3 regions of the Affinirhizobium gouqiense genome follow, and region 1 is predicted to be linked to each of the others. Evidence: predicted binding sites of a transcription regulator. Region 1 holds the regulator's gene; each other region holds the start of a gene.

What was found. Region 1 encodes LexA, which represses DNA repair genes until DNA is damaged. Its sites were predicted from a motif close to TGTTCNNNNTGTGTTCNG; they were not measured.
Region 2: QTJ18_RS06465 (ATP-dependent helicase) is a predicted target of LexA. The motif match lies at 1,213-1,230, and genes of this name have one in related genera.
Region 3: QTJ18_RS15220 (ATP-dependent helicase) is a predicted target of LexA. The motif match lies at 1,582-1,599, and genes of this name have one in related genera.

The regions. Positions count from the first base shown of each region.
Region 1 is NZ_CP129382.1:846,423-849,685, reverse strand. Features, by position in the region: gene kdsA (3-deoxy-8-phosphooctulonate synthase) at 120-971, opposite strand; gene lexA (transcriptional repressor LexA) at 1,235-1,954, shown strand; gene QTJ18_RS12470 (ComEC/Rec2 family competence protein) at 1,935-3,263, opposite strand, start outside.
Region 2 is NZ_CP129381.1:1,139,080-1,142,342, forward strand. Features, by position in the region: gene QTJ18_RS06455 (tripartite tricarboxylate transporter substrate-binding protein) at 1-181, opposite strand, end outside; gene QTJ18_RS06460 (GntR family transcriptional regulator) at 328-1,059, shown strand; gene QTJ18_RS06465 (ATP-dependent helicase) at 1,381-3,263, shown strand, end outside.
Region 3 is NZ_CP129382.1:1,406,003-1,409,265, forward strand. Features, by position in the region: gene QTJ18_RS15210 (efflux RND transporter permease subunit) at 1-16, opposite strand, end outside; gene QTJ18_RS15215 (efflux RND transporter periplasmic adaptor subunit) at 13-1,284, opposite strand; gene QTJ18_RS15220 (ATP-dependent helicase) at 1,642-3,263, shown strand, end outside.

The sequences.
Region 1 (3,263 bases):
TGTCTTATCCAAAGGCACAGAAAATACAATGGCAGGAGCATGACAGCCCGACCCCGTCCTGCGGATGGCGATGGCAGCACGCCATCCGCGCCGAAGACGGCTATCCAGCCGGCCTCTGCTCAGACCGTCTTGGCGACCGTGTCGAGCGCCATCAGCCGCTCCAGCAGGCGTTCCAGATCCGCCAGGCGGACCATGTTCGGGCCATCGGACGGCGCGTGATCGGGATCGTCATGCGCCTCGATGAACAGGCCGGCCACGCCGACCGCGACGGCTGCGCGGGCAAGGGTCTCGACGAAACGCCGCTCGCCGCCGGTCGAGCCGCCCTGCCCTCCCGGCTGCTGCACCGAATGTGTCGCATCGAAGATGACCGGAGCGCCGAGATCGGCCATGATCGGCAGCGACCGCATGTCGGAAACCAGCGTGTTATAGCCGAAGGATGCGCCCCGCTCGCACAGGAGCACATTCGGATTGCCGCTTTCGGTGAACTTGGCCAGCACATTCTTCATGTCCCAGGGCGCCAGAAACTGCCCCTTCTTGACATTGATGACACGGCCGGTCGCGGCGGCGGCGACCAGGAGATCGGTCTGCCGGCACAGAAAGGCGGGGATCTGCAGCACGTCCACCGTCTCGGCAACGATCGCGCATTGCTCCTCGGTATGGACGTCGGTGAGCACCGGGAAGCCGAATTCCTGCTTCAGATCCGCAAAGATCTCCATCGCCTTTTCCAGGCCGATTCCTCGTTTGCCCGCGATCGACGTGCGGTTGGCCTTGTCGAAGGAGGATTTGTAGATCAGGCCGATGCCGAGCCGGTCGCAGATCTCGCGGATGGCGCCGGCCATCATGAAGGCGTGGTCGCGGCTTTCCATCTGGCAGGGACCGCAGATCAGCGAAATCGGTGCCTGATTGGAAAAGCGGACCTGGCGCGCCCCGTCGCCGACCACAATCTCGGAATTGGCCTTGACCGTCATCATCAAATCCTCACATCCGTTCGCCGCAAGCGGGCGGCGCGCCGCGGGGCGCTTTGCGCGCCGGCCCGGCCTGTTTGTCTTTCCTGACGCTAGCCCTTAGCAGCGGCCAGTATCTCTGTCACCGACAGATCGGCATGGCGGGGCGCATTTGCAAATCGTCAAGCCCGCCGCGCATTTTTGGGCCAGAAAGCAGCATCACGGCTTGCGGAACACATGTGGAACAGATAGTGTCCGTTCTGGATTTGTTTCCATTGGGGCTTTCGACGATGCTGACTCGCAAACAACAGGAACTGCTTCTGTTCATTCATGAACGCATGAAGGAGTCCGGTGTACCTCCATCCTTCGATGAAATGAAGGATGCTCTCGATCTCGCGTCGAAATCCGGCATTCATCGCCTGATCACCGCGCTGGAAGAGCGCGGCTTCATTCGCCGGCTTCCGAATCGCGCCAGGGCGCTTGAAGTCATCAAGCTTCCCGATGCCTATACCCCGCCGGCGCAGCCGCGGCGCGGCTTCTCGCCCAGCGTGATCGAAGGCAGCCTTGGCAAGGCGCCGCCGAGCAAGCCGGCCGCACCGCAAGCGCCGGTGGACGACCAGCGCTATTCGGCCAATGTGCCGGTGATGGGCAGAATCGCTGCCGGTGTGCCGATCTCCGCCATCCAGAACAACACGCATGAGATCAGCGTCCCCATCGAAATGCTGGGCAATGGCGAACATTACGCGCTTGAGGTCAAAGGCGATTCGATGATCGAGGCCGGCATTCTCGACGGCGATACGGTGATCATCCGCAATGGCAGCACGGCCAGCCCGGGCGATATCGTGGTGGCGCTGGTGGATGATGAGGAAGCGACCCTGAAGCGGTTCCGTCGAAAGGGCGCCTCGATTGCCCTGGAGGCGGCCAATCCCGCTTATGAGACGCGGATTTTCTCGTCGGACCGGGTCAAGGTCCAGGGCAAGCTCGTGGGTCTCATCCGCCGTTACCATTGATCAGGCGCCGGAGATGGTCCGGCAGGTGATTGTCGAAGCTGCGCGTGGTCCAGGCATAGGTGCGGTGGATCTGCCAGGGACGGAGTTGCTCCGTCTCGACGGGCATGGCGGCTGTCATCGACCAGGCTTTGCGATCGGCACTTCCGCCAAACTTCAGCGTCACGGCTCCCAGTCGACGCAGGTGATCACCGGTGATCAGGACGGCGCCCGAGCGGCAGGCCTGCATTCGCGATCGTCGTGCGATGACGAGATCGGCGCTGTCGCAGGCGGAGCCGACATAACGGGCATCCTCGAGAAGCACGATGCGCACGCCGTCGCTGGTCCGAATGAGGCAGGCCTTGCCCCGGAGGCAGCTGAAATGACGGCCGTCGCTGCGCTGAAGCCAATGGCTGAGCTGTGCCTTCATTGACGTCAGCTGATCATGCGTCAGCACCTCCTTCACCCGCGGCTTAGCGGAGGGCTTATCCTTCTCCCGCGGCCTTGCGCCGCCTCGATGGTCCCGGCGAGCTTCGGCGGCAGACGTCCTGCTATTGTCCGTCACCTCTTCTGCCGGTCTCGTCGTGGTGATGCGGTAGGCATTCTGCCATTGCCGATAGAGGAATTCCGGTGCGTGCGCGCGGCTGATCATCGCCTCCTTATCTGAGAGAACGGCCGCCAGTGTGCCATCCTCCGAAATCAGCAGGTCGGGCGGCGGCATCACCCGGGCCAATCCGGCCAGAGCGAGGGCCGCAGCCAGGACAGGCAGGCCGATCAGCTTCAGCTGGGTGCGCAGGAGGACAAGGCAGGTCAGGCCGAGGGAGGCCAGCGGCAGAAAAAGCGCCGGCGGCTGTCCCGTGGCCGCGATGCCGCCCCAACTCGCCACATGCGTGGCAATGGCGATCACCATATCGACAGCCACGCCCATGAGGGAGAAGACGGGGCCGTCCAGGCCAAGCGGCATGGCCAGCATGCCGATCAGGGCAGCGGGCATGACCACAAAGGAAATCAGCGGCATGGAGGCCAGATTGGCCGCTAGGCCATAGGTGGTGATCTGATGAAAATGCCCTGCCGAGTAGATCGTGGTGGAAAGTCCACCGATCAGCGAGGTCATGAAGGCCTCCAGCAGCAGCACCCACGCAAAGCGGCCCGCCGTTGCCACCAGCCACAGGAGCCCGGGTCGACGCGGCTGCCGGCCCATCTGCGGCGCCCGCCGGCGCTGGGCGCGCGTATAGACGGCCACCAGCGCCCCAGTCGCGGCGAAGGACATCTGGAAGCTCGGCCCCATCAGCGCCGAGGGCGCGATCGCCATGACCAGAATGGCCGAGAGGGC
Region 2 (3,263 bases), on a different replicon from region 1:
GCTGACCAAGGGTCTGCGACATGGACTGTGCAACCAGGCGCGCCACCGCATCGCTCGGCCCGCCGGCCGCGGCAGGGACCATGATGGTGATCGGTTTGTCGGGGTAAACGGCCTGCGCTCCGGCGGTGCCGGCGGCACCCGTTACAAGCACCGCGGCCAATGCCATGCGAATTATAGTCATCCTCTCCTCCTGTGGATCGTGATCCGCTGCCTCCACACCGGATGTCTTCCATGCTATCTTGCATGCAAGAAAGAATTTATAGAGGATTGGCTGCTTGTCAACGGCGTTTCGCGTAGAAGATGAATGTGCACATGAACGAGGCGGCCATGATCAGACCCAATGAAAACCTGTATGCCCCGATTGGCGATCAGGATGCGCCGCCTGCCGAGGCCTCGAGCGCCGGGCGTGTCACGGCGGCCTATCAGGCCATACGCGAAGCGATCCGCTCCAATGTCTTTCCGCCCGGCTACCAGGCGGCCGAGGTTGAAATCGCCCGCCAGCTCGGCATGAGCCGCACGCCCGTGCACGAAGCCATGGCGCGCCTTCAGGAGGATGGGCTGGTCCGCATTCTTCCCAAAAAAGGCATCATCATCCGGGCCCTGTCGGCAACCGATATCGACGAGATCTACGAGGTGACCATCGCGCTGGAGGGCGCAGCCGCCGCCCGCATCGCCTCTTTTCCTCCCGAACAGAGACAGCCTGTGGCCGAGCAGTTGCGCCAGGCCACCTCTGCCATGGATAAGGCCCTCATGAAGGAGGACCTGAAGGAATGGGCGCTGGCGGACGAACATTTCCACGAGCTGCTGGTGGCCAGCAGCGGCAATCGCCGCCTGATGCGGATGGCGGGCACGGTGGCCGACCAGTTGCACCGGGCACGCATGTTTACCCTGACGCTCCGGCCTCTGCCGTCTCAATCATCCAAGGAGCATCTGGCCATCATCGCCGGCATCGAAGCGGGCGACGCGGAAAAGGCAAGCGGCGCGGCACGCCATCACCGCCAGCACGCGCGCGACCAGCTCCTGCCGCTGATCGCGCGGCTGAACCTGCGGAACCTTTGAGGAGAGGCGGCAGGCAAGCCGCCAAAGCCCTGCGTGCTTTCGCCCATGGTCAGGCGAATGCAGCGGCTTTTGTCCCGCGTCTCCGGCGCCTTTCCGCTCGCCGACTGACACACCTTCGAAGTCAGGGCTTTGCAGCGGACGGCCATCCTGCTATGTTCGTTATTTGTTCCGACTATTCTAACCGAGGATCCGGGACAGGCGGTCGCCGCTTGGCTTCGGCGTCGGCCGGGTCTGCGGCGCATCCGCCCGCGAACGGCATTCAGCTGGCGGGGCAGATAGGCCAATCCGGCGGGATTTGTAGAGAGTGCATTCTGGGGACACATGACGGCATATCTTGAAAAGCTCAATGACAGGCAGCGTCTGGCTGTGGAGCATGGTGTCGGCCCGGAAAAGGGCGTCATCGGCGGTCCCTTGCTGATCATTGCCGGTGCGGGCTCCGGCAAGACGAATACGCTGGCGCACCGGGTGGCCCATCTCATCGTCAACGGCGCGGATCCCCGGCGGATTCTGTTGATGACATTTTCGCGCCGCGCCGCCTCGGAAATGGGTCGACGGGTGGAGCGCATCTGCCGGCAGGTTCTGGGAGACAATGCCGCAATCATGACCGATGCTCTCGCCTGGGCCGGCACGTTTCACGGGATCGGTGCGCGCCTCCTGCGCATCTATTCCGAGCAGATCGGCCTCGATGTCGATTTTACCATCCATGATCGCGAAGACAGCGCCGACCTGATGAACCTCGTGCGCCACGAGCTCGGCTTTTCCAAGACCGAAAGCCGCTTTCCGACCAAGGGCACCTGCCTTGCGATCTATTCGCGCGTCGTCAATTCCGAGAGCCCGATCCATGCGGTGCTGAAATCCGCCTATCCCTGGGCGGTCGGCTGGGAAGCGCAGTTGAAACAGCTTTTCGCCGCTTATGTGGATGCCAAGCAGGCCCAGAATGTCCTCGATTACGATGACCTCCTGCTTTACTGGGCGCAGGTCATGTCCGATCCTGATCTGGCCGAGGATATTGGCGGGCGCTTCGATCACGTGCTCGTGGATGAATATCAGGACACCAACCGGCTCCAGGCCTCCATCCTGCTCGGTCTGAAACCGGCCGGCCGGGGCCTGACCGTGGTCGGCGACGATGCCCAGTCGATCTATTCCTTCCGGGCCGCGACGGTGCGCAATATCCTGGATTTTCCTGCGTCCTTCTCGCCCGATCCTGCCGATGTCATCACGCTTGACCGCAATTACCGCTCGACACAGCCAATCCTGGCCGCCGCCAACGGCGTCATCGATCTTGCCCGCGAGAGGTTCACCAAGAACCTGTGGACCGAGCGGCAGTCGGAGCAGCGTCCGCTCCTGGTCACCGTCAAGGACGAGACGGACCAGGCCGGTTACATCGTCGAGCAGGTTCTGGCCAATCGCGAAGTCGGCATGCCGCTGAAGCAGCAGGCCGTGCTGTTTCGCACCTCCAGCCATAGCGGCACGCTCGAAGTGGAACTCACCCGCCGCAATATTCCCTTCGTGAAATTCGGCGGCCTGAAATTCCTCGACAGCGCGCATGTGAAGGATCTGCTGGCGACCATCCGCTTCGCCCAGAACCCGCGCGATCGCGTGGCCGGGTTCCGTCTCCTTCAGATGCTGCCGGGAATCGGACCGCAGACGGCCGCTCGCATCCTCGACACGATCGCACAGGATCCGGAGCCCCTCCACTCGCTGTCCGAAATTCCGGCGCCGCCCAAGACCGGCGAGGATTGGCCGGCCTTCATTGCGCTGCTGTCTGGCCTTCGCAAGGCGGACGGCGGTTGGCCAGGCGAGATCGGCCTGGCTCGGCAGTGGTATGAACCGCATCTCGACCGCATTCACGAGGATGCCGATACGCGCAAGGGCGACCTTCTGCAATTGGAGCAGATCGCAGGTGGCTATCCGAGCCGCGAACGCTTCCTGACCGAACTGACGCTCGATCCACCGGATGCGACGAGCGATCAGGCCGGCGTACCGCTGCGCGATGAAGACTATCTGATCCTCTCGACCATTCATTCCGCCAAGGGGCAGGAATGGCGGGCGGTCTTCTTGCTCAACGTGGTCGACGGCTGCATTCCCTCTGATCTGGGCGCCGGCACGACGGCCGAACTGGAGGAGGAGCGGCGCCTGCTCTATGTCGGCATGACAAGGGCGCGGGACAATCTTTCCCTCATCACGCCGCAGCGGTTCTTCAC
Region 3 (3,263 bases), 560 kb from region 1:
CGCGCGCATCGCTCATGTCTGTTTTGCCTCCGCCACTTTCGGATTTGCCTCGCCTTGGATCTGTACCGGCTGTCCCTCGCGCACGCGCTGCAGGCCCTCGGTGACGACCTTGTCTTCGGGCGTCAGCTCTGCATCGACCAGAACCCTGTCGGGATTGCGCTGGATGATGCGGACCCGCACTTTTTCCGCCGTTCCGCCGGTGACCTTCCAGACATAGGCGCCTTCGGCATCCCATTGCACGGCCAGCGGATCGACAGCCGGAAAATCATCGCCGGCAAAGCGGAGGGAGACGGCAAAGGACATGCCGGCGCGCAGCAGATCCTCGCCATTTTCGATCTTGGCCCGCACGCGAATGGTGCGGCTTGCCGAATCGACCCGGTTGTCGATCGAATCGATCTCGCCGGAAAAGGATTGGCCCGGACGGCTGACGGAGCTCGCCTCCACCGCAAGACCCGGCTTCAGCTGGGTGACGAACCGCTCCGGCGCCCAGAAATCGACGAGGATCTGCGAGCGGTCGTCGAGCGTCACAATGCTCGTCTGCGTCGTGACATTGTCTCCGACATTGACCGCGACGATCCCCGCGACGCCGTCGATCGGCGCCACGATGTCGCGCCGCTTCAGGTTGAGTTCCGCCGTGGCCAACGCCAGCTCGGCCGATTGTTCGGCGATCTGCGCATCCAGCACGTCGAGGCGGGCAACCGACCGCAGGTTCTTGTAGGATTGCGACCGCTCCCGGGCGCTATTGAGCGCCACGCGCGCCTTGTCCCGCTCGATCAGCTGCTCGTCATTATCGAGACGCGCCAGCAGATCGCCGGTCTTGACTCGCTGGCCGGAGCTGACGAGAATTTCGCTGATTGTGCCGGTGCTCTGCGGCATCACGACAACAGTCTGGATGGCGCGTCCATCGCCGATCGCCGCCAGACGGTCATTGACCGTTCCGGCCTCGACCGCTTCGGCCACCACGGTTGTAGCGCGACCGCCCTGCCCCCCGCCACTTCCCTGACTGTTACCTTGGCCGTTACCTTGGCCGCCCGCCTGACGACCAGCCTGGCCACTGCCCTCGCCTGCCGAACCGGAGCGCCCATTGGCCGCCGACCCCGCACCGCCGGCTGCCTCGCCGGCCCGAGCATTCTCCGCCTGTTGCGGAGCAATAAGCGCCACCAGCGGCTCCGGGACACCCAGCGACACGAAGCTCGAAGCCGTATCCGGACGCAGGAAAAGCCAAAGACAGGCGCCGACAAGCAGCACGGCGAGACTGAGGAGCACTTGCTTCCAGATGCGCATTCAAAACTCCAAGGGACAGACTGGACGATCCGATCGCGGCAGACGCCATTCATAACGGTCACGGACACGAACCGGATCAGGCTCGGCAGCGAGTGTTTGAGGCGCGCGCCGAACCGGAAGGCCCATATCAGCAAATTATTATATTCAATCAGACTTTCGGCAATGGCAGCATGCCCTACCTTACCAACTTGTCATGTAGAATCCATCACGCTGGCGTGAGCGCGGGGTGATCGGCCGTCTTTTTGCCATGCCAGGGCCTTGTTGTGCCCTGATCTTGCACCTTGCAGGCTGTACATAGGGAATGAAAGCAGAACATCATCTATGGCCATGTTCGTCCAGAACCGTTAGATTGTCGCCATGACGAACAGTTTCGATGACATTCCGTTCTTCGACGAGGAACCGGACCACGCGCCGCGCAGCAAAACCGGCCAGGCCAATTCCAACCCGGCTGTAGAAGCAGCCGGCGGATTGGGCATTGCCGCGCGTGCCATGGCGGCGCGCGACCAGAACCGGGCGCCCGACTATCTCTCAGGCCTCAATCCGGAACAGCGCGAGGCGGTCGAGACGCTGGATGGCCCGGTCCTCGTATTGGCCGGCGCCGGCACGGGCAAGACGCGCGTGCTGACGACCCGCATCGCCCATATCCTGGCGACAGGCCGCGCCTATCCCAGCCAGATCCTGGCGGTGACCTTCACCAACAAGGCGGCGCGGGAGATGAAGGAACGCGTCGGCGTCCTCGTCGGCGGCGCGGTGGAGGGCATGCCCTGGCTCGGCACCTTCCATTCGATTGGCGTGAAGCTCCTGCGGCGCCATGCCGAGCTGGTCGGATTGCGCTCCGACTTCACCATTCTGGATACGGACGACGTCACCCGTCTGATCAAGCAGCTCATCCAGGCGGAAGGCCTGGACGACAAGCGCTGGCCGGCCCGCCAGTTCGCCGGCATGATCGATGGCTGGAAGAACAAGGGCCTGACGCCCAAGGATATTCCCGAGGGCGATGCCCGCGCCTTCGGCAACGGCAAGGGGCGCGAACTCTACGCCGCCTATCAGGCAAGGCTGAAGACGCTGAACGCTTGCGATTTCGGCGATCTTCTGCTGCACCCGATCGATCTCTTCCGCCGCAATCCCGATGTGCTGAAGGATTATCATCAGCGGTTTCGCTATATCCTGGTGGACGAGTATCAGGACACCAATACCGCCCAGTATATGTGGCTGCGCCTGCTTGCCCAGCGGCCGAAGGACGTGGCTCAAAATGTCTGCTGCGTCGGCGATGACGACCAGTCCATCTATGGCTGGCGCGGCGCCGAGGTCGATAACATCCTTCGCTTCGAGAAGGATTTCGCCGGCGCCAGGGTGATCCGGCTGGAACGCAATTACCGCTCGACGGAGCATATTCTCGGCGCCGCCGGCCATCTGATCGCCCATAACGAAGGCCGCCTCGGCAAGACGCTGTTTACCGAACGCACCGATCCGGATGACGAGAAGGTCATCGTGCATGCCGCCTGGGATTCGGAGGAAGAGGCCCGTGCCGTCGGCGAAACGATCGAACAGCTGCAGCGCGGCGATTCGACGGGCAAGAAGCACAATCTGAACGACATGGCGATTCTGGTGCGCGCCTCCTTCCAGATGCGCGAGTTCGAAGACCGGTTCGTCACGCTCGGCCTCAATTATCGTGTCATCGGCGGCCCCCGCTTCTACGAGCGCCTCGAAATCCGCGATGCCATGGCCTATTTCCGCCTGGTGTGCCAGCCCGCCGACGACCTGGCATTCGAACGCATTGTCAATACGCCGAAACGCGGCCTGGGCGATACCACGGTCCGGGCGCTGCATGATTACGCGCGCGCCCGCGATATTCCCATGCTTGCCGCGGCGAGCGACCTGATCGAGACCGACGAGATCAAGCCGAAGGCGCGCAAAGCGCTGTTCGACGTGATTCAGAGCTTCAAGCGCTGGGCGGAACTGCTTGAATCGACTCCGCA